One region of the Kitasatospora sp. NPDC034023 genome, then DNA from elsewhere that is predicted to be linked to it. Evidence: riboswitches for the same ligand, from Rfam matches in the RefSeq annotation. Region 1 holds a riboswitch; the other holds the start of a gene.
What was found. A riboswitch is a leader RNA that binds a small molecule or an ion and turns the genes downstream of it on or off. The one in region 1 is predicted to bind glycine.

Region 1 (15,518 bases):
GTGCTCCCCGGTCCCCGCTCAGTGCAGGAACTGCTCGATCGCCTCGACGACCGCCAGCGCCGAGGCGAGTCCGGAGACTACCGTGGTCGAGCTCCGCAGGAGGTCGCGGAGCCGTTCCAGCCGGGTGCGCGGGGCCGTGCCGGTCTGTTCGAGGGCCGTGCCGACGGCGTCCAGCTCCTGCTCCACCTCGGCCACGCCGTTGCCCTCGACCCGGGTGAACATCGGCAGGTGGCCCCGCAACTCGCGGACCGCCGCGAGCAGTTCACGGGCCGAGGCGTCGAGGCGGATCGAGGCGTCGACGGCCGTCGAGTCCTGACCGGTGGCGACCGCCCCGCCGGTCATCGCGCCGATCGAGACCCCGCCGGGCGCCGGGGCGGGCACCGTCAGACCGCGCAGGTCCGGCAGTGGGTCGGGCGCCCCGGCCCGCTGCGAGCGGTCCTCCGCCCGGGTGCCGGAGCCCGCGGCGACGGCCCCGCCGGTCATCGCGCCGATCGACACCCCACCGTTCGAGGCCCCATTGCTCGACACCCCGCCGCTCGCCGGTGCCGGGGGAGTGCTCTCCGCGTCCTGCGGCACGTCCTGCTCCTCGTTCATCGGAAATCTCAACTCCCTGTCAAGGACGCGAATCCGCGTCGTTAGGAGGGCTTCCCGCCGGACGGCGGAGCCGCCACTGCGCCCGACTGCGCCGTGCCCCCGTTGGTGGCGACGGCGCCGCCGCTCATCGAACCGATGTGGACCCCGCCCTCCATCACCTGGATCACGGTCTGCTCGAAGCGGTCGGTCTCGTACCCCGACCGCTCCAGCGCGACCCGCACGCCCTCGATGATCCGCTCCTCGATCGACTTCAAGTACCGTATGACGTCCAGCTCCTGGAAGATCGAGATGGTCGACGTGGTGGCGGCCTCGCGCAAGGAGACGACCGGGCGGGCGGCCACCACCAGCTGGTCGTCGTCATCCGTGCCGCCCGTGGCCCGGCGTCCGCCCGGGCGCAGCAGCGAGCGGAGCGCGGCCGGCCCGGCGGTGAACGCGGACATCGCCGGGCCGCGGCGTCCCGGTCGGGTGCCCTGCTGGGCCACCGCGTCCGCCAGCAGCTCGTAGTCACGCCGGACCGGCCCGAGCACGTGCGGGACGACCTCCACCATCAGCAGGTTCCCCTGGGTGTGCACCCGCAACTGCACCGTCAGCACCACCTGTTCGTCCCAGGCGCCGACCCGGACCCGCAGGAAGTGCCGGCGCCGTTCGCCGCCCTCGTCGACCGCCTCGGCGATGTGCCGGGCGATCTCCTCGGGCCCGCGCGGGACCTCGCCGCGCGCCGGGCCGTACGGGAGGTAGACGACGTGCTCGATCTCCAGGTCCCGCAGGCGGTCCAGGCTGGTGTCGGCGGCGGCCTGCCGCAAGGCGGCCAGGCGCGGGATGACCAGGTCGAGTACGGCCCGGGCGGTCAGGCCCTCCTCGGCGGCCGCCGGGGCGTCCTTGCGGCGCCTCAGCTCCAGGGTGAACCGCCAGACGCTGAACGGGAGTCCGGCGCCGAGGAAGGGATCGGCCGGATCGTAGACGACGAGCTGCGAGTACTGCTCGTCGGCGATGGCCCGCTGCAGCGCCGGGTAGCGCGGCCGGGCCGGCAGCCGGCGCGGATGCTTGGGGAAGTTCTCGCGGGTCAGCTCCCGGCGGAGGACCTGGGCGACGTGCAGGCGGTGCCAGCCCACTGTCGCGGCGAGCGCCAGCGGGAACAGCGTGCCCTGCCAGGCCCCCTCCTTCAGTGTGGCCAGCGCCAGTGCCCAGTAGAGGATCTGGGCGATCACGGCGAGGACGGAGAGGAGCCCGCCGGCGGCGCGCCGGGCCTCGGACGCCCGGGAGCCGCCGGGCGTGGTGGGGGCGGCTGGGGCGTAGAGCGCGTACTCCCGGACCTCCGCGGGCTTGGCGTACCAGGACAGCAGGCAGACCAGGGCGTACAGGACGGCGAAGGTCGCCGTGAACGGTGGCATGTAGTGCGAGAGCACGCCGAACACGGTGTCGGCCGCCGACTCCTGGCCGTACGGATCGTCGCCGTAGTACCCGCCGGTCAGTCCTTCCCCGTAGGACTTCCAGTCGGCGGCGGACGGTGGGTGCTGGAGCAGCGGCCAGTACTCGGTGCAGAAGAAGCCCAACCAGACCAAGGCGAGCACCGCGCCCGTGCGAGCCTCCAGTGCCCGGGCCCGGAGGGCGTGCGCCAGCACCGTGACCAGGTCGAAGCCCAGGGACGGCGGGACGGAGCGCTCGTCGTGCTCGACCAGTTCGGTGATGACACGCCGGCGGTAGTCCGGGTCGAGGTAGACCCCGGCGCAGAGCAGCCGGGTGGCCTCGGACCTCGCGTACGGCGATCCCGGCGATCCCGGTGTTCCCGACGATGTCGGCGGTGGCGCCGGCGGTGGCGGTGGAACGGACGGCGGCTCGGCGGGCCGCACCGGCCCGGGCTGGAAGGTCATCCGCCTCCCCCTCTGGCGTGAACCAACTCGCCGAGATTATGGACCTGCTGACGGTCCGTCGGCCAGTAAAAATGCGCAAGGGGAAGTGCGCGGTGAAACGCGCAGCGGGCATGCGAAGGCCCCCGGGTGGAGGGGGCTCCACCCGGGGGCCGGGGCGTCGTGACCGGCGCGCGGTCAGTGCCCGGTCAGCACTCGATGACGTTCACGGCGAGGCCGCCGCGCGAGGTCTCCTTGTACTTGATCTTCATGTCGGCCCCGGTCTCCTTCATCGTCTTGATCGCCTTGTCCAGCGAGACGTGGTGCCGGCCGTCGCCGCGCAGCGCCATCCGGGCCGCGGTGATGGCCTTGACCGACGCCATGCCGTTGCGCTCGATGCAGGGGATCTGGACCAGGCCGCCGACCGGGTCGCAGGTGAGGCCGAGGTTGTGCTCGATGCCGATCTCGGCGGCGTTCTCGACCTGCTCGGGGGTGCCGCCGAGGACCTCGGCGAGGCCGCCCGCGGCCATCGAGCAGGCGGAGCCGACCTCGCCCTGGCAGCCGACCTCGGCGCCGGAGATGGAGGCGTTCTCCTTGAACAGCATGCCGATGGCGCCGGCCGCGAGGAGGAAGCGGACGATGCCGTCGTCGTCGGCGCCCGGGATGAAGTTCAGGAAGTAGTGCAGGACGGCCGGGATGATCCCCGCCGCGCCGTTGGTCGGCGCGGTGACCACCCGGCGGCCGGAGGCGTTCTCCTCGTTGACCGCCATCGCGTAGAGGGTCACCCACTCCATCGCGTTGGCCGGCCCGATGCCCTCGGCGCGGAGCGTGCGCGCGGCAGCGGCGGCCCGGCGGCGGACCTTGAGGCCGCCCGGCAGGATGCCCTCGCGGGTCATGCCGGCCCGCACGCAGTCCTGCATCACGGACCAGATCTCCAGCAGCCCGGTGCGGATCTCCTCCTCGCTGCGCCAGGCCTTCTCGTTCTCCAGCATCAGGCCGGAGATGGAGAGCCCCGTCTCCCGGCTGAGCCGCAGCAGCTCGTCACCGGTGCGGAAGGGGTACTTCAGCACGGTGTCGTCCGGCTTGACCCGGTCGGCGCCGATCGCGTCCTCGTCGACGACGAAGCCGCCGCCGACCGAGTAGTAGGTCTTCTCCAGCAGGGTGGAGCCGTCGGCCGCGTACGCCCAGAGGGTCATGCCGTTGGCGTGGTAGGGCAGCGACCGGCGGCGGTGCAGCACGAGCTGGCTGTCGGGGTCGAAGTCGATGGAGTGCTCGCCGAGCAGGTGGAGCTTCTTCTCGGCGGTGATCCGCTCGACGTCCTTGTCGGCCTGGTCGACGTCGACGGTGCGGGGCGAGTTGTCCTCCAGGCCCAGCAGGACGGCCTTCGGGGTGCCGTGGCCGTGGCCGGTGGCACCCAGCGAGCCGTACAGCTCGGCACGCACGCCCGTCACCTGGGTCAGCAGGTCTTCGGACCGCAGTCGGCGGGCGAACATCCGGGCGGCGCGCATCGGGCCCACGGTGTGGGAGCTCGAGGGGCCGATGCCGATGGAGAAGAGGTCGAAGACGCTGATGGCCACGGGGGACGTCCTTGTCTGGTCTCGTGGAAGTACTTGCGGGCGGGGGGCCGACACGGCTCGGGGCACCGCGCGCACTTACCAGTGTGCGCGGTGCCCCGGAGCCCCAGGTGTCGCGGCGGGGTGAGGCCGGTCACCCGGCCCGGACGATCACCGAAGTGATCAGAGGTTCGGGTACAGCGGGTACTTCTCGGCCAGCGCGGTGACGCGGGCCTTCAGGGCGTCGGCGACGGTCTCGTCGAAGGCGGGCTTGAGCGCCTCGGCGATGATGTCGGCGACCTCGCGGAAGTCCTCGGCCTGGAAGCCGCGGGTGGCCAGGGCCGGGGTGCCGATACGCAGGCCCGAGGTGACCATCGGCGGGCGCGGGTCGTTCGGGATGGCGTTGCGGTTGACGGTGATGCCGACCTCGTGCAGGCGGTCCTCGGCCTGCTGGCCGTCGAGCTCGCTGTTGCGCAGGTCGACCAGGACCAGGTGCACGTCGGTGCCGCCGGACAGGACGGACGCGCCGGCCTCGGCGACGTCGGCCTGCAGCAGGCGCTCGGCCAGGATCCGGGCACCGTCCAGGGTGCGCTGCTGGCGCTCCTTGAACTCCTCCGAGGCCGCGACCTTGAAGGCGACCGCCTTGCCGGCGATCACGTGCTCGAGCGGGCCGCCCTGCTGGCCGGGGAAGACCGCGGAGTTGATCTTCTTCGCGTACTCGGCCTTGGACAGGATGACGCCGCCGCGCGGGCCGCCCAGGGTCTTGTGGGTGGTGGTGGTGACCACGTCCGCGTAGGGCACCGGGTTCGGGTGCAGCCCGGCGGCCACCAGGCCGGCGAAGTGCGCCATGTCCACCATGAGCAGCGCGCCGACCTCGTCGGCGACCCGGCGGAACTCGGCGAAGTCCAGCTGGCGCGGGTAGGCGGACCAGCCGGCGATGATCAGCTTCGGCTGGTGCTCCTTGGCGAGGCGCTCGACCTCGGCCATGTCGACCTGGCCGGTCTTCTCGTCGACGTGGTACGCGACCACGTTGTAGAGCTTGCCGGAGAAGTTGATCTTCATGCCGTGGGTCAGGTGACCGCCGTGGGCCAGGTCCAGGCCCAGGATGGTGTCGCCCGGCTGGATCAGCGCGAACATCGCGGCGGCGTTGGCCTGCGCGCCCGAGTGCGGCTGCACGTTGGCGTGCTCGGCGCCGAACAGGGCCTTGATGCGGTCGATCGCGATCTGCTCGACCACGTCGACGTGCTCGCAGCCGCCGTAGTAGCGACGGCCGGGGTAGCCCTCGGCGTACTTGTTGGTGAGCACCGAGCCCTGGGCCTCCATGACCGCCACCGGGGCGAAGTTCTCGGAGGCGATCATCTCCAGGGTGGTCTGCTGGCGGTGCAGCTCGGCGTCGACCGCGGCGGCGATCTCCGGGTCGAGGGCGTGCAGGGACTGGTTGAGAACCGTCATGGTGTGGTCTTCCCGGGGAGGAGAGCGGAGGGACGGCGGGGGAGGGCGGGCCGCCGTGCTGCGGCCCGCCCGATCACGAGCGGGTCAGCTGCTGTGGGTGAGCGCGTCGTACTCGTCCGCGCTGAGCAGCTCGTCGGTGGACTCCACGCGCACCTTGAACAGCCAGCCACCCTCGAAGGGGGCGCTGTTGACCAGGCCGTTGTCGTCCAGGACGTCCTGGTTGACCTCGACGACCTCGCCGGTCACCGGGGAGTACAGGTCGCTGACCGACTTGGTGGACTCCAGCTCGCCACAGGTCTCGCCGGCGGTCACGGCGTCGCCGACGGCCGGCAGCTGCACGTAGACGATGTCACCGAGCGCGTCGGCGGCGTGCTTGGTGATGCCGATGGTGGAGACACCGTCCTCAGCGGCGGTGAGCCACTCGTGCTCCTTGGTGTACTGCAGGTGCTGGGGGTTGCTCATGGCGTCATTCTCCAGGATGGGAAGCGGGTACGGCGAAGCGGGCCGCCGCGTGGACGGCTTCGACGTGCGGGTATGGGGAAAGGCGGGTGTCGGCGGGGCGCTCGGCGGGCGCTCAGCGGGCGCGCTTGTAGAACGGCAGCGCCACGACCCGGACCGGCTCGTGCTTGCCGCGCACGTCCACCGCGACGGTGGTGCCGGGGGCGGCGTGGGCCGCGTCGACGTAGGCCATCGCGATCGGCTGTCCCAGCGTCGGGGACGGCGCGCCGGAGGTGATCCGGCCGATCGGGGCGCCGTCGGCGGAGACCACGGTGTACTCGGCGCGCGGGACGCGCTTGCCCTCGGAGAGCAGGCCGACCAGCACCCGAGGCGGGTTGGCCTCGGCCGCGGCGGCGGCCTGCTCCAGCGCCTTGCGGCCGACGAAGGCGCCCTCGTTGGTGGTCTTGTCGAAGCGGACGACGCGGCCCAGGCCGGCGTCGAACGGGGTGAGGTCGGTGGACAGCTCGTGCCCGTACAGCGGCATGCCCGCCTCCAGGCGCAGCGTGTCGCGGCAGGAAAGGCCGCACGCGACCAGGCCGCGGCCCTCGCCGGCGGCGGTCAGCGCCTGCCAGATCTCCTCGGCGTCGACCGGGTGGCAGAAGATCTCGAAGCCGTCCTCGCCGGTGTAGCCGGTGCGGGCCAGCAGCACCTCGCGGCCGGCCACGTGGGCCGGGAGGATCGCGTAGTACTTGAGGCCGGGCAGGTCGGCGTCGGTGGTCTCGGCCAGGATCGCGGTGGACTCCGGGCCCTGGACGGCGATCAGCGCGTAGGTGTCGCGGTCGTCGGTGACGACGGCGTCGAAGCCCTTGGCGCGGGCGATCAGCTCGTCGAGGACCAGCTGGGCGTTCGAGGCGTTGGCGACGACCAGGAAGGCGTCCTCGCGCAGGCGGTAGACGATCAGGTCGTCCAGGATGCCGCCGTCCTCGGCGCAGATCATGGTGTAGCGGGCGCGCAGCTCACCCAGCGCGGAGACGAAGCCGACCAGCGCGTGGTCCAGCATCTCGCCGGCCTGCGGACCGGTGACGGTGATCTCGCCCATGTGGGAGAGGTCGAACAGGCCGGCCTTGGTGCGGACGGCGAGGTGCTCCTCGCGCTCGCTGCCGTAGCGCAGCGGCATGTCCCAGCCGGCGAAGTCGGTCATGGTCGCGCCGAGGGCGCGGTGCAGCGCGTCGAGCGCGGTCAGGCGGAGGGACGACATGGCCAGGAACTCCTCGGTCGGGGCACTCATGGGTGCACGCGCCGGACCGGACCCTCTCGGGGGCCGACCCTGCGCGCGGGCATGCGGCGGCGTGGGTCTCCCCATCTGTCGTCGAACCTGAGAGCTTCACCGCCCGCCGGCCCGCAGCTGTTTCCAGCATCCAGGACAGCATGGCGGCTTGCACCGTGGGTGGGCGCGCGACAGGGCCGCGCGCCGCTTTCCAGATGTGCCTAACCCGTGCGGTAGGGGGGCCTGAGAGATTCCGGGGAGGACTTGCTCCTTCGGCGCCGGCTGTGCCACTCACTCACTGGTGCGGCACTCCGGGCTCTCCCGCGCGGGTTCGAGCGGCCGGTATGGAGTTGTGGGGCCCGCGGCGCATGCCGTCGGACGCGCACATCATGGCACGTCCCGGACGAGGAAGGGAGAGGGGACCCGGTCACACGGTGAGAGGGGAGCCGGTCACACGACTAGGGGGGAGCCGGTCACACGACACAGAGGCGAACACGAGCCCTAGACTGCTCCGCGTCGGCGCAGCAGAGGGCGGCCGACCGGCAGAGGGCGGAATCGGCGGCGCATGGGGTACCCGGTGGAGCAGCAGCAGGGGTGGGGCGGCCCGGAGGGGGCGCCGGCGGGCGGCACGTGGCCGGCCAACGAGCTGGAGCAGGTGCTGACCGCGGCCCTGGGCGACCCGGGCGCGACGCCGCGGGTGATCGAGGTGCTGGCCCGCAGCCAGGTGTGGGTGCCGCTGCCCGGCGGGGCCGACCCGCAGGGGCAGTCGCTGGACCTGCCGACCATCGAACTGGGCGGCGACCCGTACGTACCGGTGTTCTCCTCGCAGGAGGTGTTCCTGCAGCAGGCGCCGGGGATGGCCTTCGCGATCGCGCCGGTCTGGGAGTTCGCCCGCGGGCTGCCGCTGGGCGTGGGCATCGCGGTGAACCCGGACGCGGCGGTGGGCATCCCGGTGCCGCCGCAGGGCGTGGCCGAGCTGCGCCGCGGTCCGCGCCAGGACCGGTGGGAGGCCGCCGAGGACCCGGCGGCGCCTACCGGCGGCCGGGTGGCGCTGCGCGAGCCGGTGCCGGGCGAGGACCCGGAGCACTTCCTGGCCGCCTGCCGGGCCGAACTGTCGGCCCTTCCCGGGGTGTTGACCGCCCGCCGGGCGCTGGCCAGCATCGAGGGCGAGCCGACCGTGATGTTCGTGGGCGTCCAGTTGGATCCGGCGGCCCCGGCCGACCCGGCCGCGGTGAACGACGCGCTCGGCCGAGCGCTGGGAACCGCGCCGCTGCCGGGCGGCGTCCACCTCGTACTGCTCGACCTCGCCGACGACCCGGTGGTCGAGTGGCTGCTCACCCGGGTCATGCCTTTCTACACGCGGGTGTGAGCGGGGTTCGTATCCAAGGCACGTCGCCGTGGCGGTGGCCGGTGCCGCGCCATAGGGTGCGTGCAGACGGCCGACGGCCGGTGGTTCGAGGAAAGAGGCGCGGCGAGGTGGGCGCATGAGTGCGGGAACGGGAGCGGGCGGGGTGCCGGGGCCCTGGGGCCAGGCACCGGCCGGGCGCCCGGGAGCGGATCCCGGCGTGTTGGAGCACGCCCTGCGCGAGGTCGCGCCGGAGCGCTACGACGCGTACGAGCGCCTGCTGCACGCGCTGGCGGACGGCCGGGTCTGGATGCTGCTCTGGCACGGCACGCCGGGCAGTCCTGACGCGCAGTACGGGAACATGGAGATCAGCGGCCACGGCTACGCGCCGGCCGTCACCTCGCCCGAGCAGCTGGCCGCCTCCGGCTGGGGGCGGGCCCACGAGGTCGTCTCCGGCCGGGAGATCGCCGGCTCGCTGTACCGCACCCGCTGGGGCCTGTGGCTGAACCCGCACGCGCCCGGCGGCGGCGTCGGCGTGCCCTGGGCCGACCTGCGGCGGGTCGCCGCGGGCCTGGACCGGCTGCCGGCCGGTCCGCTGAAGCTGAGCGAGCCGCAGGTCAACGCCCAGCCGTTCTTCGCGCTGCTGGAGCGGCAGGCCGGCGAGGTGCGCGCGGTCCGGGCGCTGCGCCGGGCGTGGGTGCAGCCGGCGGTGGGGGAGCCGTACCTGGCGATCGGCCTGGACCTGTACGAGAGTTCGCCGCCCGCGGTGGAGGCGGTGCGCGCGCTGATGCAGCGGGCGATCGCGGTGGCCCCGGAGGGGCTCGCGGTGTCCACGGTGGCGATGTCGGACGAGTACGACCCGGTGGCGCTGTGGATGCGCGCCAACGCGCGGCCGTTCTTCGACCGGGAGGCCGGCCGCCCGGCGACCGGTCCGTACCCGCCGGTGCCGCCGCCCGCGTACCCGGGGCAGTCGATGTCGGGGCAGCCGACGCCGGGATGGGCCTACGGCACGCAGCCGCCCGCGCAGGGCTGGCAGCAGCAGCCCCAGCCCCAACAGCCGCAGCGGCCGTGGCCCGGCTACCCCGGGCGCTGATTGCCGAACCCGGTCCTGCCGAACCCGGTCCTTCAGGGCCCGTTCCCGCCGTAAATCCCGGGCCGTGAGGCCGAAGCCGAAGCCGACTTGATTGTCCGTCAAGTCGGCTTCGATGCTTTCCGGACGAATTTCCGAATTGCGCCGTCCGGCCATCTTGACATGCATGTTACAGACGTGTGAAGAGGGATATGCCGAAGGCCCGGGAGATGCATGCCTGCAGATCACAGTTGGGCATCTGTCGGTTGTCAGGTCTGGCGTAAGCCAGTTCGGATGGCAGAGAGTTCTGCGCAACGCACCGCGCGTACTGGAACCCCACAAAGGTGAGCGCGCACGCCGACCCGTTCGACCACGCGACGCCCATCCCGCGTGGTGGCAGTGCCTGTGCACGACGCACTGCCGCGCCCACCCGCTTCTACGCACCTCCGCACGTCCGCAGCCGCACCGCCGAAGCCGGCGCCCGGCACCCGTGGGCCGGCCACCGTCGGCGAGGGGACCAACTGACCATGACCGCATCCGTCACAACCGCCGGGAACGAGCCGGAGGCACCCGCCGCCGCGAGCCCGGCCAAGAAGATCGAGGGCCGCTCCCTCGGCCAGATCGCCTGGACCCGCTTCAAGCGGGACAAGGCCGCCGTCGCCGGCGGCGTCGTGGTGATCCTGCTGATCCTGCTCGCCGTGCTGGCCAAGCCGATCGAGTCGATGTTCGGGCTCGACCCGGACGCCCTCCACCAGGACCTGCTGGACGCCGACCTCGGCGGCCTGCCGCTCGGCGACTGGGGCGGCATGAGCGGGTCCCACCCGCTCGGCGTCGACCCGCTGCAGGGCCGCGACCTGCTGACCCGCGTGATCGAGGGCTCCTGGGTCTCCCTGCTGGTCGCCTTCGGCGCGACCGTGCTGTCCAACACCATCGGCACCGTGCTCGGCATCATGGCCGGCTACTACGGCGGCTGGGTGGACACCCTGATCAGCCGTGTGATGGACGTTTTCCTGGCGTTCCCGCTGCTGCTCTTCGCGATCGCGATCTCGACCTCGCTGCAGGGCGGTGCGTTCGGCCTGCACGGCCTGCCGCTGCACATCCTGGTGCTGATCTTCGTGATCGGCTTCTTCAACTGGCCCTACATGGGCCGGATCGTGCGCGGCCAGACCCTCTCGCTGCGCGAGCGGGAGTTCGTCCACGCGGCCCGCAGCCTGGGCGCCCGGGGCCCGTTCATCCTGTTCAAGGAGCTGCTGCCCAACCTGGTCGGTCCGATCCTGGTCTACTCGACCCTGCTGATCCCGACCAACATCCTCTTCGAGGCCGGGCTGAGCTTCCTCGGTGTCGGCATCCAGCCTCCGCAGGCCTCCTGGGGCGGGATGCTCCAGGACGCGATCCGGTACTACCAGGTGGACCCCCAGTACATGGTGGTCCCCGGTGTGGCGATCTTCCTTACCGTGCTCGCCTTCAACCTGCTCGGCGACGGGCTGCGCGACGCCCTCGATCCCAAGAGCAACTGACCCTGCGTCAGGACCCTCCACCTTTTCCACATCCTCAAGGGGTTGATCTCACCCATGCGTAGGTCCCGTACCGTCGCCCTGACCGCGGCGGCTGCCGCCGCGGTCCTGGTTGTCACCGGCTGTTCCAGCTCGTCGAAGAGCGGCGACTCGTCCTCCTCGTCCTCCGCCTCGGGCGGCGGCGGAGCCAACGCGGCCACCAAGAACATCGTCAACGCCTCGGACAAGAAGGGCGGGACGGTCACCTTCGAGATGAAGGGCACCCCGGACTCGCTCGACCCGGGCAACACGTACTACGCGTACATCTACAACTTCTCGCGCCTGTACGCCCGTCCGCTGACCACGTTCAACCCGGCCGCCGGCGAGGAGGGCAACAAGCTCGTCCCGGACCTCGCCGAGTCGATGGGCCAGCCCAGCGCGGACGGCCTGACCTGGACGTACAAGCTGCGTGCGGGCCTGAAGTACGACGACGGCACCGCGATCAGCTCGAAGGACGTCAAGTACGCCGTCGAGCGCTCCAACTTCGCGCCGGACGTGAACTCCAACGGCCCGACCTACTTCCACGACCTGCTGGTCGACAACGACACGCCGTACGCGGGTCCGTACAAGGACAAGACCGGCGACCTGAAGTCGATCGAGACGCCGGACGACAGCACGATCGTCTTCCACCTGAAGCACCCGTTCGCGGACTTCGACTACCTGGTGAGCGCCCCGCAGACCGCGCCGGTCCCGCAGGCCAAGGACACCGGTGCCGACTACGTCAAGCACATCGTGTCCTCGGGCTCCTTCAAGTTCGAGTCCTACGAGGACGGCAAGCAGGCCACCCTGGTGCCGAACACCAACTGGGACAAGAGCACGGACCCGATCCGGAAGCAGCTGCCGGACAAGATCCAGCTCAAGATGAACATCGACCAGGCCACCATCGACAAGGACCTGCTGGCCGGCAACGCCCAGGTCGACCTGGTGGGTGGCGGCGTCGACCCGCAGACCCAGGCGCAGATCCTGCAGAACCCGAAGCTCAAGGCCAGCACCGACAACGCCTACGGCGGCCGCCTGGTCTACCTGGCGATCAACTCCAAGGTCGCGCCGTTCGACAACGTCGACTGCCGCAAGGCCGTCCAGTTCGCGATCGACAAGGTCTCGGTGCAGACCGCCGAGGGCGGCCCGATCCGCGGCCAGATCGCCAACACGGTGCTCCCGCCGGACATCCCGGGCCACCAGGACTTCAACCAGTTCGAGACCAAGGACAACAAGGGTGACGAGGCCAAGGCCAAGGACGCCCTGAAGGCCTGCGGCAAGGACAGCATCAACACCGTCATCTCCGCCCGCACCGAGCGCGCCACCGAGGTCGCCGCCGCGACCTCGATCCAGGCCGCGCTGAAGAAGGTCGGCATCAACGCCGAGATCCAGCAGTACCCGCAGGGCAAGTACCTGACCGACAGCGCCGGTGCCCCGCAGTTCACCCAGGACCACAACATCGGCCTGATGATGATGCAGTGGGGTGCCGACTGGCCGACCGGCTACGGCTTCCTGCAGCAGATCGTCGACGGCCGCGCGATCAAGGCCTCCGGCAACAGCAACCTGTCCCAGCTGAACGACCCGGCGGTCAACCAGCTGATCGACGACGCCGCCGTCAACCCGGACAAGGCCGCCCGCGAGAAGATCTACGGCGACATCGACAAGAAGGTCATGGACCAGGCGGTCATCGTCCCGCTGACCTACTTCAAGGTCTTCCTGTACCGCCCGGACAACGCCACCAACATGGCCTCCAACCCGGCGTTCTCGGGTGAGTACGACTCCCTGAACATCGGCACCACCAAGTAAGAGCCTGGCTCCGCATCCCTGAAGGCAGGTGAAGGCAGCGGCGCCCGCCGTCGTCCGGAAGACCCCGGACGACGGCGGGCCGCCGGAGCCGCCCAACTGTGTTTGCCTACATCATCCGCAGGATCTTCTCGGCGGTGCTGCTGCTGCTGGTCGTCAGCGCGGTCACCTTCGCGATCTTCTTCCTGCTCCCGCGCGTCGCCGGCGAAACGGCCGACCAGCTGGCCGCCCAGTACATCGGGAAGAACCCCTCACCCGAGGCGATCGCCGCAGTCAAGCAGAACCTCGGCCTCGACAAGCCGCTGTACGCCCAGTACTGGGACTTCCTCAGGGGCCTGGTCAGCGGCGCCGAGTACAAGTTCGGGCCGGAGCCGGCCACCTGCCACGTGCCCTGCTTCGGCTACTCCTTCAAGAACCACCTGGAGGTCTGGCCCGAGCTGTCCAAGCGGATCCCGGTCACCATCTCGCTGGCCGCCGGCGCGGCCGTGCTCTGGCTGGTCTCCGGCGTCGCCACCGGCGTCGTCTCCGCCCTCAAGCCGAAGTCGATCTTCGACCGGCTCTCCATGGGCATCGCCCTCGCCGGCGTCTCGCTGCCGGTCTTCTTCACCGGCGCGCTGCTGCTCACGCTGTTCAGCTACGAGTGGCCGATCCTGGACAACCTGCAGTACGTCGACTTCACCGACAACCCGCTGATGTGGGCCCGCAACCTGATCCTCCCCTGGATCTCGCTGGCCTTCCTCTACTCCGCGCTCTACGCCCGGCTCACCCGCGCCGGAATGCTGGAGACCATGAGCGAGGACTACATCCGCACCGCCCGGGCCAAGGGCCTGGTCGAGCGCAAGGTCGTCACCCGGCACGGGCTGCGCGCCGCGCTCACCCCGATCGTCACCATCTTCGGCATGGACCTCGGGCTGCTGCTCGGCGGTGCGCTGATCACCGAGCAGGTCTTCTCGCTCCAGGGCGTCGGCCAGTTCGCCGTCCAGGCGATCTCCGACAACGACCTGCCCAAGATCCTCGGCGTCACCCTGCTCGCCGCCTTCTTCATCGTCGCCTGCAACCTCGTGGTCGACCTCCTGTACGCCCTCGTCGACCCCCGGGTGAGGCTCTCGTGACCGAGCTCCAGAAGACCACGGAAGCCACTGCGCAGGCCCCGACCGGTGACCCCTTCCTCTCCGTGCGCGACCTGCGGATCCACTTCGACACCGACGACGGCCTGGTCCGCTCGGTGGACGGGGTCAGCTTCGACCTGCACAAGGGCCGCACCCTCGGCATCGTCGGCGAGTCCGGCTCCGGGAAGTCCGTCACCTCGCTCGGCATCATGGGCCTGCACCGCTCCAAGCGGGCCCGGATCAGCGGCGAGATCCGGCTCAACGGCGAGGACCTGATCGCCGCCGGCCCGGACCGGGTGCGCCAACTGCGCGGCCGCGAAATGGCGATGATCTTCCAGGACCCGCTGACCGCGATGCACCCCTACTACACGGTGGGGCAGCAGATCGTCGAGGCCTACCGGGTCCACCACCCCGAGGCGAACAAGAAGCAGGCCCGGGCCCGCGCGATCGAGATGCTCGACCGGGTCGGCATCCCGCAGCCCGACCGCCGGATCGACGACTACCCGCACCAGTTCTCCGGCGGCATGCGCCAGCGCGCGATGATCGCCATGTCCCTGGTCAACGACCCCTCGCTGCTGATCGCCGACGAGCCCACCACCGCCCTGGACGTCACCGTCCAGGCGCAGATCCTGGACCTCATCCGCGACCTCCAGGACGAGTTCGGCTCCGCCGTCATCATCATCACCCACGACCTCGGAGTGGTCGCCGAACTGGCCGACGACATCCTGGTCATGTACGGCGGCAAGTGCGTCGAGCGCGGACCGGCCGAGACCCTCTTCGACGCGCCCGAACACCCCTACACCTGGGGCCTGCTGGGCTCGATGCCGCGCCTGGACCGGGAACTGCAGGACCGGCTCGTCCCGGTCAAGGGCACCCCGCCCAGCCTGATCAACGTGCCGACGGGCTGCGCCTTCCACCCGCGCTGCCCGTACGCCGCCCTGACCGAGGGACGCTCCACCAGCGAGCTCCCGGTGCTGGCCGAGGCCGTACCCGGGCACTTCGCGGCCTGCCACCTGCCGGCCGACGAGCGGCACCGCATCTTCGCCGAAGAGATCGCGCCCCGGCTGTGAGCCCGGCCTCGTACCACCTTTCTGGAGAGAACCGATGACGGACACCCAGGCGGCCTCGATCCCCGCACCGGCACCCGCACCCGACCGCGAGCCGCTGCTGAAGGTGACCGGCCTGACCCGGCACTTCCCGATCCGCAGCGGGCTGATGCGGCGCCAGACCGGCGCGGTCCGGGCCGTCGACGGCATCGACTTCACCGTCAACGCCGGCGAGACGCTCGGTGTCGTCGGCGAGTCCGGCTGCGGCAAGTCGACCATGGGCCGACTGGTCACCCGGCTCGACGAACCGACCGGCGGGACGATCGAGTTCGAGGGCACCGACATCACCCACCTGAGCGTCGGGGCGATGCGGCCGCTGCGCCGCGACATCCAGATGATCTTCCAGGACCCGTACTCCTCGCTGAACCCCCGGCACACCGTCGGCACCATCGTCGGCGCGCCG
Region 2 (15,518 bases), on a different contig from region 1:
ACCGAACCGGACCGGGACGGCGGGGCAGCCGAGCGGGACTGAGACACGAAAACGGCCCCACCCGGTGGGGGAGTACCGGGTGGGGCCGCATCACCGTGCCGGACCCCGTGCGTTCGTGATGCCCTCGCGACGTACGGAGACCGGGGCCCCGCGCCCTGTCCCTGAGCGCGGGGGCCGGACGCCTCGTCAGGCGTCGGTCTTCACCAGCTTGTCGCTGGAGTCCTGCTGGGCCGAGTCGCCGACGACGGTCAGCGGAGCGGCCGGCTTGACGGTGCGGATCAGGAACGGGACGACACCGGCGATGATGCAGACCACGGCCGCGGTCCAGAACGCGTGCTTGTACGCGTCCAGGGTGGGCAGCAGCAGCGGGATCTGCGGCGGCAGCTTCATGACGTCGCCGGTCAGGATGGCGGCCATGACGGCGGTGCCGATCGCGCCACCGACGGTGCGCAGCACCGAGTTCATGCCGTTGGCGATGCCGCTCTGCTCGGCCGGGACGGCGCCGTTGATGTAGGCCGGCATCGCGGCGAACGCGAGGCCGACGCCGAGGCCGAAGATCGCCGAGGCGGTGTAGATGTCGCCCTCGTGGCTGTGCCGCAGGGCCAGGTAGGCCATCGCGATGGCGCCGAGGACGCCACCGAGGACCAGCGGCCTGCGCGGGCCGCGGCGGGCGATCAGCAGCGCGCCGAGCGGGGCGGCCACCATGGAGCCGATCGCGGACGGCAGCAGCATGACACCGGCGTGCAGGACGGTGGCGGTGAAGCCGTAGTGGGTCAGCTTCTCCGGGGTCTGGGCGAAGTTGCTGATGACCATGAAGGAGCCGTACATGCCGAAGCCGATGAGCAGGCCCGCCAGGTTGGTGAAGGCCACGGCCGGACGGGACATCATCTTCATGTCGACCAGCGGGTGCGCGACCTTGGTCTCGATGATGCCCCAGACCAGGGCGACGACGGCGGCGACGGCGAACAGGCCGAGGGTCTTGGTGGAGGTCCAACCCCAGTGGTTGCCCTGGCTGACCGCGACCAGCAGCGCGGAGAGCCAGCCCGCCAGGGTGATCGCGCCGAGCGGGTCGGCGCCGCCCTCCTTGTCGGTGACCGGGTCGGACGGGACCCGGAAGGCGACCAGGGCGACCGCGATCAGGCCGAAGACCAGGCCCATCCAGAAGATCGACTTGTAGCTCCAGTGCTCCAGCAGGAGACCGGTGGCGACCAGGCCGAGGCCGGAGCCGACGCCCATCGAGGCGCTGATGGCGGCGACGCCGCCGGTCACCTTCTGCTTGGGCAGCTCGTCGCGGACGATGCTGATCGCCAGCGGCATGACGCCACCGCCGGCGCCCTGCAGGACGCGGGCGACGACCAGCCAGGTGAAGGAGTGGGTGCTGACCGCCAGTGCCGAACCGGCGACCAGGCCCGCCAGCGAGATCAGCAGCATCGGCTTACGGCCCCGGAGGTCGCCGAAGCGGCCCAGGAGGGGAGTCAGCACGGCGGCGGAGAGCAGGTTGGCGGTCATCAGCCAGGTGACGCTGGAGGCCGAGACGCTCAGTTCCTTGGCCAGCGAGGGCAGGATCGGGACGACCGCGGTCTGCACCACACTGAACGACAGCATCGCCAGGATGAGGGCCGGCAGGACCCGGGCGCTGCTCTGCTTCTCGGCCGCGATGGTGGGCTGGGGTGCCTCACTCACGGTTGCTTCCTCCCGTACATAGTGAATGAACTGAAGTAACCATGCAGGGAGATACTTCAGAGTGTCAAATATCGAGCGGTTAAGCTTTGGCAAAGGGGAAGGCCCCGACCTCGGATGGTCGGGGCCCTGCTGGGGATCGCGGGTCAGACGAGCGGGCGCATCCCGGTGGCGCGGGAGGCGTCGGGGGTCGGGGTGACGGCGTCCTGGGGCGTGGTGGGGTCGTGGACCTCGACGTGTTCGCGGCGGAGTTCTTCCCGGATCACTTCCTCGTCGGTGTAGCGCTCGACGACCAGGCGGACGCGCTCGATGGGGGCGAGGTACTTGCGGACCGCCGGGCGCTCCTCACGGAGAGTGACTTCCTCGACGGCTTCGGCGATCTCCTTCTCGGTGAGGACTGCGCGCTCGGCCTCACCGACCGGGATCCGCTCGACCCGGATGCGCTCGCGGACCACCGGGACGCGGCGCTCGACCTGCTCGGTCGTCACGTACTTGCGCAGCTTCGCGGTGCCCACGTTGTGCCACTCGGTGGTGACCTCCAGACGCTCCTCGCGGCAGGTGATCTCGATCGGGTTGCCGGGAGCGGAGGAGTCGGCCCCCGAGCCGCGTGCGTGGGTGGTCGCCGCCGGCATCGGGTGCAGCTTGGGTTCCGTGATGGGCGCCGGGGAAGCCGTGGCGGGAGCAGGGGTGCTGAGGGTCCGCATGTTGCTCTCCATGGCGGTTACGGCGGTGGTCGCGCTGGTGCTCTCGGGCTCGGGGGAGTGGAAGGCGTGCGGCTTGGCGGCGACCGCGGCGGCGGCGGGGGTGGCGCCGAAGTCGAGGTCGGACTGCGCGGCGTGGCCGCCGTCCTCGCCGCCCGGGTGGTCCTCCGCTCGGGTGTCGAGGCCGTAGTAGCGGTAGAGCTGGAGCTCCTGGGAGGGGGACAGGTGCTGGCCCACGCCGAAGTCGGGGGACTCCTTGACCAGCGACTTGTCGTACGGCACCCGGAGCTCGTCGCCGGAGAACTCGCTCGTGGTGAGCGGGACGAAGGCGTCCCGGCCGAAGATGCCGGTCCGGACGGCGGCCCACTCGGGCTGGCCGGTGGCGTCGTCCAGGTACACCTCGTCGACCGTGCCGATCTTGTCTCCGTTGCGGTCGACCGCCTTGTGGCCGATGAGGTCCCGGGGGTCGATGTCGGTCTGCACTCTTTCCTCCAGTGCGCTGAGCCTGCGGAACTCCCACAGGAAGTCGGCCGGAGTACCCGTGCCGTCCGCCACTTCACACCAAATGCCATGAATCGGACGGGCGCGACCGGGGTGCGCCGGACGGGCTGCGGGCTGAGCCGTCCGGGGGACGCGCGTAGACCCGGGGTGACCCGAAGCACCCGTGATCCGACGGCCTCCCGCTGGTACCCTGGGCGGCGACCGCAGAGCCCGCTCGGGAGAGTCTCCGACCGCGAAAAGCGCTGGTCGGGGCGCCGAAGGAGCAACTCCTCCCCGGAATCTCTCAGGCATCCGTACCGTGTGGGGTAGGTCACTCTGGAAAGCAGGGCAGGAGTCTCGGCACAGAAGCCGGCGACCACCACCCTCACCGACGGTGCAAGCCGACGGAGCGCCCACAGCGCACCGTGCGGGCGAAGCTCTCAGGTCCCGATGACAGAGGGGGAGGCCTGTCGGGTCCGCCCGCCATGGCTCATTCGCTGTCCGCAGCGGGGAAGGCCGGTCGGCGCGCGTACCCCCGCCGGTCCGTGACCAGGAGGCCTCGACCACCATGAACGCCCAGCCGAACGCGGGACGCCCCACCAGCGCCTCGACCCTCACCGAGCTTGAGCTGGCCAGCCCCTTCGAGAACCGCCACATCGGCCCCGACGCCGCCGCGCAGGAGAAGATGCTGGCGTCCGTCGGCTACGGCTCGCTGGACGAGCTCGCCGCCACCGCCGTGCCCGAGGCGATCCGCTCCATCACCGCCCTGGACCTGCCCGCCGGCCGGACCGAGGCCCAGGTCCTCGCCGAGCTGCGCGAGCTGGCCGGCCACAACCGGGTGCTCCAGCCGATGATCGGCCTGGGCTACTACGGCACCTTCACCCCGCCGGTGATCCTGCGCAACGTCATGGAGAACCCGGCCTGGTACACCGCGTACACCCCGTACCAGCCGGAGATCTCGCAGGGCCGCCTGGAGGCGCTGCTCAACTTCCAGACCGTGGTCTCCGACCTGACCGGCCTGCCGACCTCCGGCTCCTCGCTGCTGGACGAGGGCACCGCGGCCGCCGAGGCGATGGCACTGGCCCGCCGCGTCACCAAGGTCAAGGGTGGCGTCTTCCTGGTCGACGCCGAGACCCTGCCGCAGACCATCGCGGTGATCGAGACCCGCGCGGTGCCGACCGGTGTCGAGGTCGTCGTCGCCGACCTGTCCGAGGGCATCCCGGCCGAGATCGCCGAGCGCGGTGTCTTCGGCGTGCTGCTGCAGTACCCGGGCGCCACCGGTGTGGTCCGCGACCTCGCCCCGGTGATCGAGCAGGCGCACGGCCTGGGCGCGATCGTCGCCGTCGCCGCCGACCTGCTGGCGCTGACCCTGCTCAAGTCCCCCGGCTCGCTGGGCGCCGACATCGCCTGCGGCACCTCGCAGCGCTTCGGCGTGCCGATGGGCTTCGGCGGCCCGCACGCCGGCTACCTCTCGGTGCGCGCCGAGTACGCCCGCTCGCTGCCCGGCCGCCTGGTCGGCGTGTCCGTCGACTCCGACGGCAACCGCGCCTACCGCCTCGCGCTGCAGACCCGCGAGCAGCACATCCGCCGCGAGAAGGCCACCAGCAACATCTGCACCGCCCAGGTGCTGCTCGCCGTGATGGCCTCCATGTACGCCGTCTACCACGGCCCGGACGGCCTGGCCGACATCGCCCGCCGCACCCACCGCTACGCCGCCGCCCTCGCCGAGGGCCTGCGGGCCGGCGGCGTCGAGCTGCTGCACGGCGAGTTCTTCGACACCGTCACCGCCGTCGTCCCGGGCCGCGCCGCCGAGATCGCCGCCGCCGCCCGCGCCAACGGCATCAACGTCCACCAGGACGGCGCGGACCGGATCTCCGTCTCCGCCGACGAGACCACCACCCGCGAGCACCTGGCCGGCGTCTGGGCCGCGTTCGGCGTCGAGGCGGTCGAGGTGGCCGAGGGCGCCGAGGCGCTGCCGGCCGCGCTCCTGCGCGACGACGAGTACCTGACCCACCCGGTCTTCCACAGCCACCGCTCGGAGACCGCCATGCTGCGCTACCTGCGCCGCCTGTCGGACCGGGACTACGCGCTGGACCGGGGCATGATCCCGCTGGGCTCCTGCACCATGAAGCTCAACGCGACCACCGAGATGGAGGCCGTGACCTGGCCGGAGTTCGGCCAGCTCCACCCCTTCGCGCCGATCGACCAGGCCCAGGGCTACCTGACCCTGATCCGCCAGCTGGAGCAGCAACTGGTCGAGGTGACCGGCTACGACGCCGTGTCGATCCAGCCGAACGCGGGCTCGCAGGGCGAGCTGGCCGGCCTGCTGGCCGTCCGCGCCTACCACCACGGCAACGGCGACACCCAGCGCGACGTCTGCCTGATCCCGTCCTCCGCGCACGGCACCAACGCGGCCTCCGCGGTGATGGCCGGCATGCGCGTGGTCGTGGTGAAGACCCTGGTCGACGGCGACGTGGACGTCGAGGACCTGAAGGCCAAGATCGAGCAGCACCGCGACAACCTGTCGGTGCTGATGGTCACCTACCCGTCGACCCACGGCGTGTACGAGACCCAGATCACCGAGATCTGCGCGATGGTGCACGAGGCCGGCGGCCAGGTGTACGTGGACGGCGCCAACCTGAACGCCCTGGTCGGCCTCGCCAAGCCGGGCAAGTTCGGCGCGGACGTCTCGCACCTGAACCTGCACAAGACCTTCTGCATCCCGCACGGCGGTGGCGGCCCGGGCGTCGGCCCGGTCGCGGTGCGCGCCCACCTGGCGCCGTACCTGCCGAACCACCCGCTGCAGTCGGAGGCCGGCCCGGCCACCGGTGTCGGCCCGATCTCGGCCGCGCCGTGGGGCTCGGCGGCGATCCTGCCGATCTCCTGGGCGTACGTCCGGCTGATGGGCGGCGAGGGCCTCAAGCGCGCGACGCAGGTCGCGGTGCTGAACGCCAACTACATCGCCAAGCGCCTCGCGCCGCACTTCCCGGTGCTCTACACCGGCCCGGGCGGGCTGGTCGCGCACGAGTGCATCATCGACCTGCGCCCGCTGACCAAGGAGACGGGCGTGACGGTGGACGACATCGCCAAGCGCCTGATCGACTACGGCTTCCACGCGCCGACGATGTCCTTCCCGGTGGCCGGCACGCTGATGATCGAGCCGACCGAGTCCGAGGACCTGCACGAGATCGACCGGTTCTGCGACGCGATGATCGAGATCCGGGCCGAGATCGACAAGGTCGGCTCGGGCGAGTGGGCCGCCGACGACAACCCGCTGCGCAACGCCCCGCACACCGCCGCCGAGCTGGCCGGCGACTGGGCGCACGGCTACTCGCGGCAGGACGCGGTCTTCCCGGCGGGCGTGAACCCGGCGGACAAGTACTGGCCGCCGGTGAGCCGGATCGACGGCGCGTACGGCGACCGCAACCTGGTCTGCTCCTGCCCGCCGCTGGACGAGTACGGCGTCTGACGGAGCCGGGCGCCACGGCGTCCGGACGAACGGCAGGGCCCCGGCGGAACTCTCCGCCGGGGCCCTGCCCGTACTGCCTCGAGTCGGTGTCCGGGCCGGCCGTACGGTCGGGACCGCGGTGCGGTCGCGCCCGGCGTACGGCCGGGGACCGGGTGGTCAGGCCGCGTGGGCGACGGGTCGGCGCGGCGCGATCACCCGGCCGTCCGGCAGCAGCTCTCCGGTGTCCTCGAACAGGACGACGCCGTTGCAGAGCAGGCTCCAGCCCTGCTCCGGGTGGCAGGCCACCGACACGGCCGCTTCGCGGTCTTCGGACTCGGCCGATGGGCACTCAGGACGGTGCTGGCACATACGCGTACCCTCGCTTCGCTCTGCGATCCTCCCCGTGGTGCGGTCGCCGGAGGTCGTGCCGTCCGGAGGCCGCCGCGGTAGTCGGATCCTGTCCGCACGCCGACCAGGTGTTGACCGGCGCTCAAGTGGGTAGGACAGGTGGTCCTTCCACGCTGGTTCCCAGTGTCGGCATCCGCGGACGTGCGCGCAGCGATTTCGTGACATGCGCCACAACTCCCGGGCAGAGATCACCCGTTCAGGTGGGGGCAGGGGGAAATCGCGCACCGGTGGGTCAGGCGGTGGATGGCCCGATCAGGCCATGGGGGATGGCCCGTTCAGGTGGTCGCCGTTCGGGTGACGCACCCGGGCCCGGGTGCGCGGGCACGACGGAGGGCCGCCGGGCGGTGGTCCGGCGGCCCGTGCGGATACGGGTGGTTCAGGAGGAGCCGAGGAGCAGCGGCCTGGCGAGCGGGGCCCGGGCGAGCAGCGGCAGCAGTTCGGCGGCCGGGTAGGCGCGGTGGGCGGTGACGCCGAGCGGGGCCGGGGCGAGCGGGATCAGCAGGTCGGCGGCCGGGCCGGTGTCGGGGCTGTGCAGCCAGAGCGCCGTCGCGTACTGGCCTGGGAAGGTCAGCAGTCTGGGCTGTTGGCGGATCCGGGAGTTCTGGGCGAGCTGCCAGGCCTCGCGCAGCGCCCGGACCGTCGAGTCGAGGTACGGGCCGGCGGTGAAGTGGGAGAAGGTGTGGCCCTCGACGGCCTGCACCACCTCGGCGGCGGCGGCCACGTCGGCGCCGTCCTTGATCAGGAAGCGCCACCCGGTGCGGCGGGCGGCGGGGAGATCGGGGTGCGGGCCGTGCAGGACATGGACCGCGAGCGGATGGGCGGGGATCAGGGGGCCGGCCGGATGGCGCAGTGCTGCGGCGGCGGGCTGGCGCAGCGCGGTCTCCGAGTCGAGTGCGCCCAGGACGGCACGCAGGGCGCTCGGCGGGGGCTGGGGGGTCTGCAGAGTCATGGCGGGGTCCGCCTCTCCAGGTGAGATCGGCGTGCGAGTGCGGCATACCGGCATGGCGTGGCGCGTCATCGGTGACGGGGGCCGGGCCGTGTCCGGTTGTGCAGGATCGCGGTGCCGGCGCGGTCGCCGCCGTCGACGAGGGCTTCGCGGTGGGAGCGGACCGGCCGGAGCGCTGTGCGAATTTTCATCGAACAGATGCGCAGGGTGATCTGTTTATCACAGGCGGTGGCGCCGAGCAAGTCTGCAGATAGTCTGAATTACCGTCAGTTTCCTTGCATTGCAAGCCAGTACAAGCATTCGGGTATCGATCTTCGAGGTGGGCATGATGCTTGCACGGTCGGTCGGCCGGGTGGCTCAACGGGGTGTCTCAGGAGGAGGGGACCGTGGGCGAGAAGGTCGTGGCGACTCGGGCGGATCTGGCGGACCGACAGCTCTACCGGCGAAAGCTCCAGGCCTGTCAGGAGGCGCTGGGGCGGATGCTGCGGGAGGACCGTTTCGACCGGCCGCGGGCGGTGATGGGGCTGGAGATCGAGCTCAACCTGGCCGACGAGCAGGGCCTGCCGGCCATGAACAACGCCCAGGTGCTCAGCGAAATCGGCTCCAGCGACTTCCAGACCGAGCTGGGCAAGTTCAACATCGAGGTCAACATCACGCCGCACCGGCTCTGCGGGCACGTCTTCGAGGAACTGCGGGAGGAGCTCGACATCGGGCTGCGCTACGCCGACCGGCGGGCCGCCGAAGCGGGCGCCCGGATCGTCATGGTGGGCATCCTGCCGACCCTCGAGCACGCCCACACCGGCCTCGACGCGATGAGCCACAACCAGCGGTACACCCTGCTCAGCGACCAGATACTGGCCGCGCGCGGGGAGGAGATCGCGCTCGACATCGAGGGCGTCGAGCACCTCCAGCTGGAGTCCATCACCATGGTCGCCGAGGCCGCCGCGACCTCGCTGCAACTGCACCTCCAGGTGACCCCCGAGCGCTTCTCCTCGGTGTGGAACGCCGCCCAGGCGCTCTGCGGGCCACAGCTCGCGCTGGGCGCGAACTCCCCCTTCCTGTTCGGGCGGGAGCTGTGGCGGGAGACCCGTCCGGTGCTCTTCCAGCAGGCCTGCGACACCCGTTCGGCCGAGCTCAAGGCGCAAGGCGTGCGCCCGATCACCTGGTTCGGCGAGCGCTGGGTGGACTCGGCGTACGACCTCTTCGAGGAGAACCTGCGCTACTTCCCCGCCCTGCTGCCGATCTGCGACGACGAGGACCCGCTGAAGGTCCTGGCCACCGGCGGCGCGCCCAAGCTCGCCGAGATGCGGCTGCACAACGGCACCATCTACCGCTGGAACCGGCCGATCTACGACGTCTCGGGCGGGGTGGCGCACCTGCGGGTGGAGAACCGGGCGCTGCCGGCCGGGCCGACGGTGGCCGACACACTGGCCAACGCCGCCTTCTACTACGGGCTGGTGCGGGTGCTCGCCGAGCAGCCCCGGCCGGTCTGGACCCGGCTGCCGTTCGAGCGGGCGGACGAGAACTTCCGGCAGGGCGCCCGGTACGGCATCGACGCGGTGTTCCAGTGGCCGCGCCCCGGACGGGCCGGACGCGGCGGCGGGCTGCAGACGGTGTCCGCCGTCGACCTGGTGCTCGGCGAGCTGCTGCCGATGGCCTACCAGGGCCTCGACGAGTGGGGCGTGGAGCCCGCCGACCGGGACCGCTACCTGGGCATCATCGAGCAGCGCTGCCTGCGCCGCACCAACGGCGCGGCCTGGCAGAGCGCGACCTTCCACCGACTGCGCGAGCAGTACGGGATGGACCGGCCGGCGGCGCTCGCGGCGATGACCCGGCGCTACGCCGAGCACATGCGCGGCGGGGAGCCGGTGCACACCTGGCCGGTGGGTTAGCCGGTACGCACCTGGCCGGTGGGTCGGCCGGTGTGTACCCCGGTCGGCCGGTACGCACCTGGCCGGCCGGCTGACCGGGCCGCTGTGTCAGGATGATCGCTCCGGCGGTCGGCCGACGGCCGGAGCGACCGCCCGTCCGCTGGAGCCCCCGTGACCACCGTCCCGACCGCGCCGGAGACCGAGCAGCCCACCCGCCGGCTGCTCGGGGCGGAGCTGCTGATCGTCCTCGGCCTCTCGCTCGGGGCCAGCGGGATCAGCGCGCTGATCAGCTTCGCCGGCTCGCTCACCGAACCGATCAAGCTCGGCCAGCAGGTCGCCACGCTGAACGGCTCGCGGGCGCCCGGGCGGCCCTGGCTGGACCTGGTGTGGCAGCTGTACTACATCGGGCGCGGCCTGATGCCGGTGGTACTGGTCGGCTACCTGCTGGTGCGCGAGGGCGCCGCGCTGCGGGTGCTGGGCTTCGACCTCGGGCAGAAGCTGCGCGACCTCGGCCGGGGCGCGGCCGTCGCGGCGGCGATCGGCGGGTCGGGGCTGGCGCTGTACCTGGCCTCGCAGGCGGCCGGGTACAACCTGACGGTCGCGCCCTCGGGGCTGCCGGACGTCTGGTGGCGGGTGCCGGTGCTGGTGCTGTCGGCCTGGCAGAACGCCATCCTCGAGGAGGTCGTCGTCCTCGGCTACCTGCTGCGCCGGGTCCGGCAGTTGGGGTGGTCCTGGCCGGCGGCGGTGGTGGCGAGCTCGGTGCTGCGCGGCTCGTACCACCTGTACCAGGGGGTCGGCGGGCTGATCGGCAACATGGTGATGGGGGCGGTGTTCTGCCTGCTGTACCGGCGCTGGGGGCGGGTGATGCCGCTGGTGGTGGCGCACGCGCTGATCGACACGGTGGCCTTCGTCGGGTACGCGCTGCTCGCCGGGCACGTCAGCTGGCTGCCGACCCCCTGAGCGCCTTGACGGGGAGGGCCTGGCCGCGCGGCGGTCGGGCGAGCAGCCGGTCGACGTGCCGGCGCTCCAGGCCCTGGCCGGGGTCGATCGGCAGCAGCAGGCGGTCGCGGCGCCAGAGCGATTTGCGGACCAGCCGGGAGGGGATGACGTCGTCCACCCAGGCGAACGGGCGGCCTCCGGCGTAGCGCAGCAGCGGGGCCCACTTGGCGGCGGAGAACAGCTCCATCAGCGGGACGTGCGGGTCGTCGGGCTGCGGGACGTAGCCGCTGAGGCGGACCACCGGGAGCGGGTCCAGGCCGATCGCCGGGGCGATGTGGGTGTTGGCGTGCTCCTCCCAGGTGGTGGCCCAGACCAGTTCGTACGTCCCGGCGAGCTCGCGCAGCCAGTCGCCGTGCCGGGCGGACAGCAGGACGGCGTAGCCGAGCAGGGTGTGGGTGTCGAATCCGGCGTCCGGATGCGGGCAGACCGGGTTCAGGACGCCGTCGACGTCCAGGAACAGCAGTGGCTTCGGCACCGGTGGCCCCCCAGAGCGGTCGTGATTCCTACCTGTCCGGACGTACCACCTGTCCCGTTGGTTGCCCACCGGTGGGCGCACGAGGGGCGCACGGGGCGCTCACGACGTGGGCACGGGCTCGGTGGCGGGCACCGGTGCGTCGGTGGTGCTCCGGCGGCTCAGCCGGCGCACCTGCGGCTCCAGCAGGACCGCCGCGCTGAGCACCAGGCAGGCGACGGCGCAGGTCCAGAGCGCGCCACCCAGGCCGAGCGCCACGGCGGCCGGGCCGGCCAGCGCGGTGCCGACCGGGGCGAGCGAGTAGGAGCCGAGCTCGTCGTACGCGGAGACCCGGGAGAACATCTCGGCTGGGATCTCCTGGCGGAGCGCGACCATCCAGTTGACGCCGAAGACGGTGACGCCGACGCCGGAGAGGAACATCGCGGCGATCAGCAGCGGCAGCGGTGCGGCGGCGAGGGCCAGCGCGGGCACGCCGAACAGGAACACCCCCCAGTTGCCGACCAGCAGGATCCGGCGGGGCCGCCAGCGCGCCATCAGCAGGCCGGTGGCCACCAGGCCGACGCCGTAGGCGGACATCGCCAGGCCCCAGGCGCCCGCGCCGCCGAGCCGCTCCTTGGCGATGGCCGGCCCGTACACCGACTCGACCGCGCCGATGCAGGCGACCAGGACGGAGAACTGGAGCACGATCACCCAGAGCCAGCGGCGGGAGGCGAACTCCCGCCAGCCCTCCCGCAGGTCGCGCAGCATGCTGGCGCCCGAGGGGGCGGGGGCCTGCTCCGGCTCCAGGAAGAAGCGCAGCGCGGCGGCGATCAGGAAGCAGAGGGCGTCCAGGGCGAGCACCCAGCCGGGGCCGACCACGGCGGTGAGTGCTCCGCCGAGGGCGGCGCCGCCGATCTGGGAGGCGTTCTGGCCCATCCGGAAGACCGAGAAGGCGCGGGCCGCCTGCTCCTGGGGGACGGCCTGCATGATCATGCCGCCGGAGGCGGGGGAGTAGAGCGCGTAGCCGGCGCCGCCGGCGGCGGAGAGCACCAGCAGCTGCCAGAGTCGGGCGTTCCCGGCCAGGACCAGCGCGGCCAGTACGGCCTGGGAGGCGCCGCTGAACAGGTTGGCGGCGACCATGATCCGGTGGCGGGGCAGGCGGTCGGCGAGGGCGCCGCCGAGCACCAGGAGCAGCACCGTGGGCAGCAGGCGGGCGGCGGTGACGTAGCCGACCTCGGTGGTGGTGCCGCCGTTGCCGAGGACGGCGAAGGCGGTGGCGATGGGGGCGCCGGCATTGCCCAGGCCGCTGACCACGGTGGCGGCGGTCTGGATGCGGAAGTTGCGGCTGGCCCAGGCGAAGCGGCGGGGGCGCGGGGGTGGGGTGGGCACCTGGCGACTATGGCCGGAGTTCGTACAGGTGTCCATCGGGTTTGCGCACCTGTCGGGCCGCCTCGGTGGGTCGATGCCGGGTCGAGTCCGCCAGCCGGTGTCGAGCCGATCCCGGCAGCGGGGCCGGGCCGGCCCCGTCAGCCGAGGTGGCCCCGGAGGAAGGTGAGGGTGCGGCGCCAGGCGATCCGGGCCTGCAGGGGGTCGTAGGTGCCGAGGAGGTTCTCGTCGTTCATGAAGGCGTGCCCGGCCGGGTAGAAGTGGATCTCGGGGCGGACGTCGGTGGCCTCGCCGATCCGGATCGCGGCCTCGTCCACGGCGGTCATCGGGATCGAGCCGTCCAGCTCGCCGAAGTGGCCGAGGACGTGGGCGGTGAGGCCGCGGTAGTCGAAGTCCGGGTCGGGCGGGAGGCCGTAGAAGGGCGCCACGGCGGCCACCTTGTCGCCGGCCCGGGCGGCCAGCAGCAGGGCGAAGCCGCCGCCCATGCAGAAGCCGACCACGCCGACGGCGTCGCCGACCACCCCGTCCAGCGAGAGCAGATGGTCGACGGCCCCGGAGAGGTCCTCGACGGCCCGCTCGACCGGGAGTTCGCGTTTGAACCGGGCCGCCTCGGTGCGGTCGTGGGTGGTCGCACCGCCGAACAGGTCGGGGGCGAGGACGGTGAAACCCTCGGCGGCGAAGCGGTCGGCCATGGTGGCGACGTGCGTGGTGAGCCCCCACCACTCCTGCACCACCACCAGGCCGGGCCCGGCGCCCTGCGGCGGCCGGGCCAGGTACCCGTGCGCGGTACGGCCGTTGCTCGGGAAGGTGACGTTCTGCCGGGAGCCGCGCTGGTCGGGCATGGCTTCCTCTCGGTGGGTCGGGCCGCGTGCGGCGGGGTGCGGGGGGCGGGGGGCGGGGTCAGCCCATCTCCTCCAGGGGGCGGCCCTTGGTCTCCTTGATGCAGAAGGCCACGAACGGGATGGACAGCAGCGCGAAGGCCGCGTAGATGGCGTACGTCGCCGAGAGGTTCCAGTCGGCGAGGTCGGGGAAGCTGACGGTGATCGCCCAGTTGGCGATCCACTGGGCCGACGCCGCGACGGAGAGGGCGAGCGCGCGGATCCGGTTGGGGAACATCTCCCCGAGCAGGACCCAGACCACGACGCCCCAGGAGAAGGCGAAGCACAGCACGAAGACGTGCGCGGCGACCAGGGCGACGGTGGCGTGGGTGTTGTCCAGGGTGGCGGTGTCGCCGGTGCCGTACCGGAAGGAGAACGCCCAGGCGGCGGTGGAGAGCGCGGCCGCCATGCCGATCGAGCCGGCCAGGGCGAGCGGTTTGCGGCCGATCCGGTCCACCAGGGCCATCGCGATCACCGTGCCGATCACGTTGATGATCGAGGTGGAGAGGCTGATCAGAAGCGAGTTGGACTCGTTGATGCCGACCGACTGCCAGAGCAGGGACGAGTAGTAGAAGATCACGTTGATGCCGACGAACTGCTGGAACGCCGAGGCGCCGATGCCGACCCAGACGATCGGCAGCAGGCCGAAGCGGCCGCCGAGCAGGTCCTTCATCCGGGGCTTGTGGGCGGACTCCAGCACCGCGCGGATCTCCGCCACCCGGGCGTCCAGGTCCACGCCCTCGCCCTCGACCTCGACCAGCACCTTGCGGGCCTGCGCCTCGCGGTGGTCGGCGATCAGGAAGCGCGGCGACTCCGGGATGGCGAGCGCCATCAGCCCGTACACCAGGGCCGGGATCGCCTCGACGCCGAGCATCCACTGCCAGGCCTCGATGCCGCCGAGGTGGTTGGTGGACTCGCCGCCGGCGGCCTGGTTGAGCGCCCAGTTGGCCAGCTGGGAGACGGTGATGCCGAGCACGATCGCCATCTGCTGGAAGGAGGCGAGCCGACCGCGGTAGGCGGTCGGCGCGACCTCGGCGATGTAGGTGGGCGCGATCACCGAGGCGATGCCGATCGCGATGCCGCCGATCACGCGCCAGGTGGCGAGGGTCTCGATGTTCGGCGGGAACATCGAGCCGATGCCGCTGGCCGCGAACAGCGCGGCGGCCAGCAGCATCGTGCGCACCCGGCCGAAGTTGTCGGCGAGCCGGCCGGCGATCACCGCGCCGGCCGCCGAGCCCAGCAGCGCGATGGCGACCACGAAGGCGGTGGTGCCGTGGCCCACCGCGAAGTGTTTCTGGATGCCCGTCACCGCACCGTTGATCACCGCGCTGTCGTAGCCGAACAGGAAGCCGCCCATGGCCGCCGCCGCAGAGATGAACACCACGTGGCCGAGATGGGCCTCGCCGGCCGCCCGTTGGCCGTTGACTGTGGACACGCGCGCTCCCCGGGGTGGACGGGCCCGCTCTGACGCGGAGTGGGCAGGGCTCGTCTCACATTCGAGCAGCGGCGGGGCCGACCTGCCCGCGTTCAGGGCCGATCGGGTGACGCGGGGTCAGTCGGCGGCGCGCGGTGTGGTGGTGCGCCCCCGGGAGGTGGCCGGTTGGGCGGCGCGCCGCTCGTGGCGGCGGAGCAGCTGGGTACGGGCGGCGGCGTACTGGTCGCGGCCGCGCCCGCCGCCGTCCGCGCGCTCGGCGAGGCGGTCGGCCATCGCGTACTGCGTCTCGGCGGGCTTCTTGTCGTCGTACTTGAACTTGGCCCGCACCTCCTTCACGGTCAGCCGGAGCCCGCGCAGGCCGGGCAGCTGCCGGGCCAACTCGCCGCCGCCGGGCACCACTCGGACCTCCGGCGTCTCGGGCTGGAAGTGCGCCAGTTGGCGGTTGAGGATCTCCGCCTTGCCGGCGGCGGACTCCACGACCTCGGCGGTGCAGTGGAAGTGGACCGAGGCGTAGTAGCTGGTCGGTGTGCCGGGGGCGCCGCGCCAGTGGCCCGGGGCGAAGGCGTAGCCGTCGGTGACCGCGAGGGTGACCTGCGGGTCGGCCCGGACGGCGGCCAGCAGCGGGTTGGGCGCGGCGAGGTGGAGCAGGATCTCGCCGTGCTCGGCGTACAGCAGGAAGTGCGTCGGGACGAGGACCGGGCCCTCGCCCGGGCCGCCGTTGGCGGCGAGCAGGCCGAAGTCGCGGCCCTCGGCCAGCCAGGCGCGCCACTCGTTCTCGTCGCCGCGGTCCCAGGACCTGATCAGCATCGGAGCGCTCCTCGTCAGCGGGGGTAGG

Region 2: linked by a shared signal. The riboswitch ahead of gcvP (aminomethyl-transferring glycine dehydrogenase) and the one ahead of gcvT (glycine cleavage system aminomethyltransferase GcvT) in region 1 are both predicted to bind glycine.

The regions. Positions count from the first base shown of each region.
Region 1 is NZ_JBVIRY010000044.1:42,993-58,510, reverse strand. It holds gene ACZ52R_RS37870 (hypothetical protein) at 19-594, opposite strand; gene ACZ52R_RS37865 (hypothetical protein) at 636-2,465, opposite strand; gene ACZ52R_RS37860 (L-serine ammonia-lyase) at 2,651-4,018, opposite strand; gene glyA (serine hydroxymethyltransferase) at 4,178-5,446, opposite strand; gene gcvH (glycine cleavage system protein GcvH) at 5,531-5,908, opposite strand; gene gcvT (glycine cleavage system aminomethyltransferase GcvT) at 6,021-7,142, opposite strand; glycine riboswitch at 7,373-7,485, opposite strand; gene ACZ52R_RS37840 (enhanced serine sensitivity protein SseB C-terminal domain-containing protein) at 7,717-8,520, shown strand; gene ACZ52R_RS37835 (enhanced serine sensitivity protein SseB C-terminal domain-containing protein) at 8,636-9,589, shown strand; gene ACZ52R_RS37830 (ABC transporter permease) at 10,093-11,082, shown strand; gene ACZ52R_RS37825 (ABC transporter substrate-binding protein) at 11,137-12,903, shown strand; gene ACZ52R_RS37820 (ABC transporter permease) at 13,002-14,012, shown strand; gene ACZ52R_RS37815 (ABC transporter ATP-binding protein) at 14,009-15,079, shown strand; gene ACZ52R_RS37810 (ABC transporter ATP-binding protein) at 15,114-15,518, shown strand, end outside.
Region 2 is NZ_JBVIRY010000026.1:11,888-27,405, forward strand. It holds gene ACZ52R_RS29300 (DNA polymerase IV) at 1-42, shown strand, start outside; gene ACZ52R_RS29305 (MFS transporter) at 187-1,683, opposite strand; gene ACZ52R_RS29310 (PRC and DUF2382 domain-containing protein) at 1,827-2,936, opposite strand; glycine riboswitch at 3,088-3,191, shown strand; glycine riboswitch at 3,193-3,325, shown strand; gene gcvP (aminomethyl-transferring glycine dehydrogenase) at 3,430-6,330, shown strand; gene ACZ52R_RS29320 (DUF5999 family protein) at 6,487-6,678, opposite strand; gene ACZ52R_RS29325 (hypothetical protein) at 7,094-7,666, opposite strand; gene ACZ52R_RS29330 (glutamate-cysteine ligase family protein) at 8,050-9,555, shown strand; gene ACZ52R_RS29335 (CPBP family intramembrane glutamic endopeptidase) at 9,706-10,494, shown strand; gene ACZ52R_RS29340 (HAD domain-containing protein) at 10,472-11,008, opposite strand; gene ACZ52R_RS29345 (MFS transporter) at 11,108-12,373, opposite strand; gene ACZ52R_RS29350 (dienelactone hydrolase family protein) at 12,511-13,212, opposite strand; gene ACZ52R_RS29355 (sugar porter family MFS transporter) at 13,271-14,683, opposite strand; gene ACZ52R_RS29360 (FMN-binding negative transcriptional regulator) at 14,801-15,490, opposite strand; gene ACZ52R_RS29365 (pyridoxamine 5'-phosphate oxidase family protein) at 15,505-15,518, opposite strand, start outside.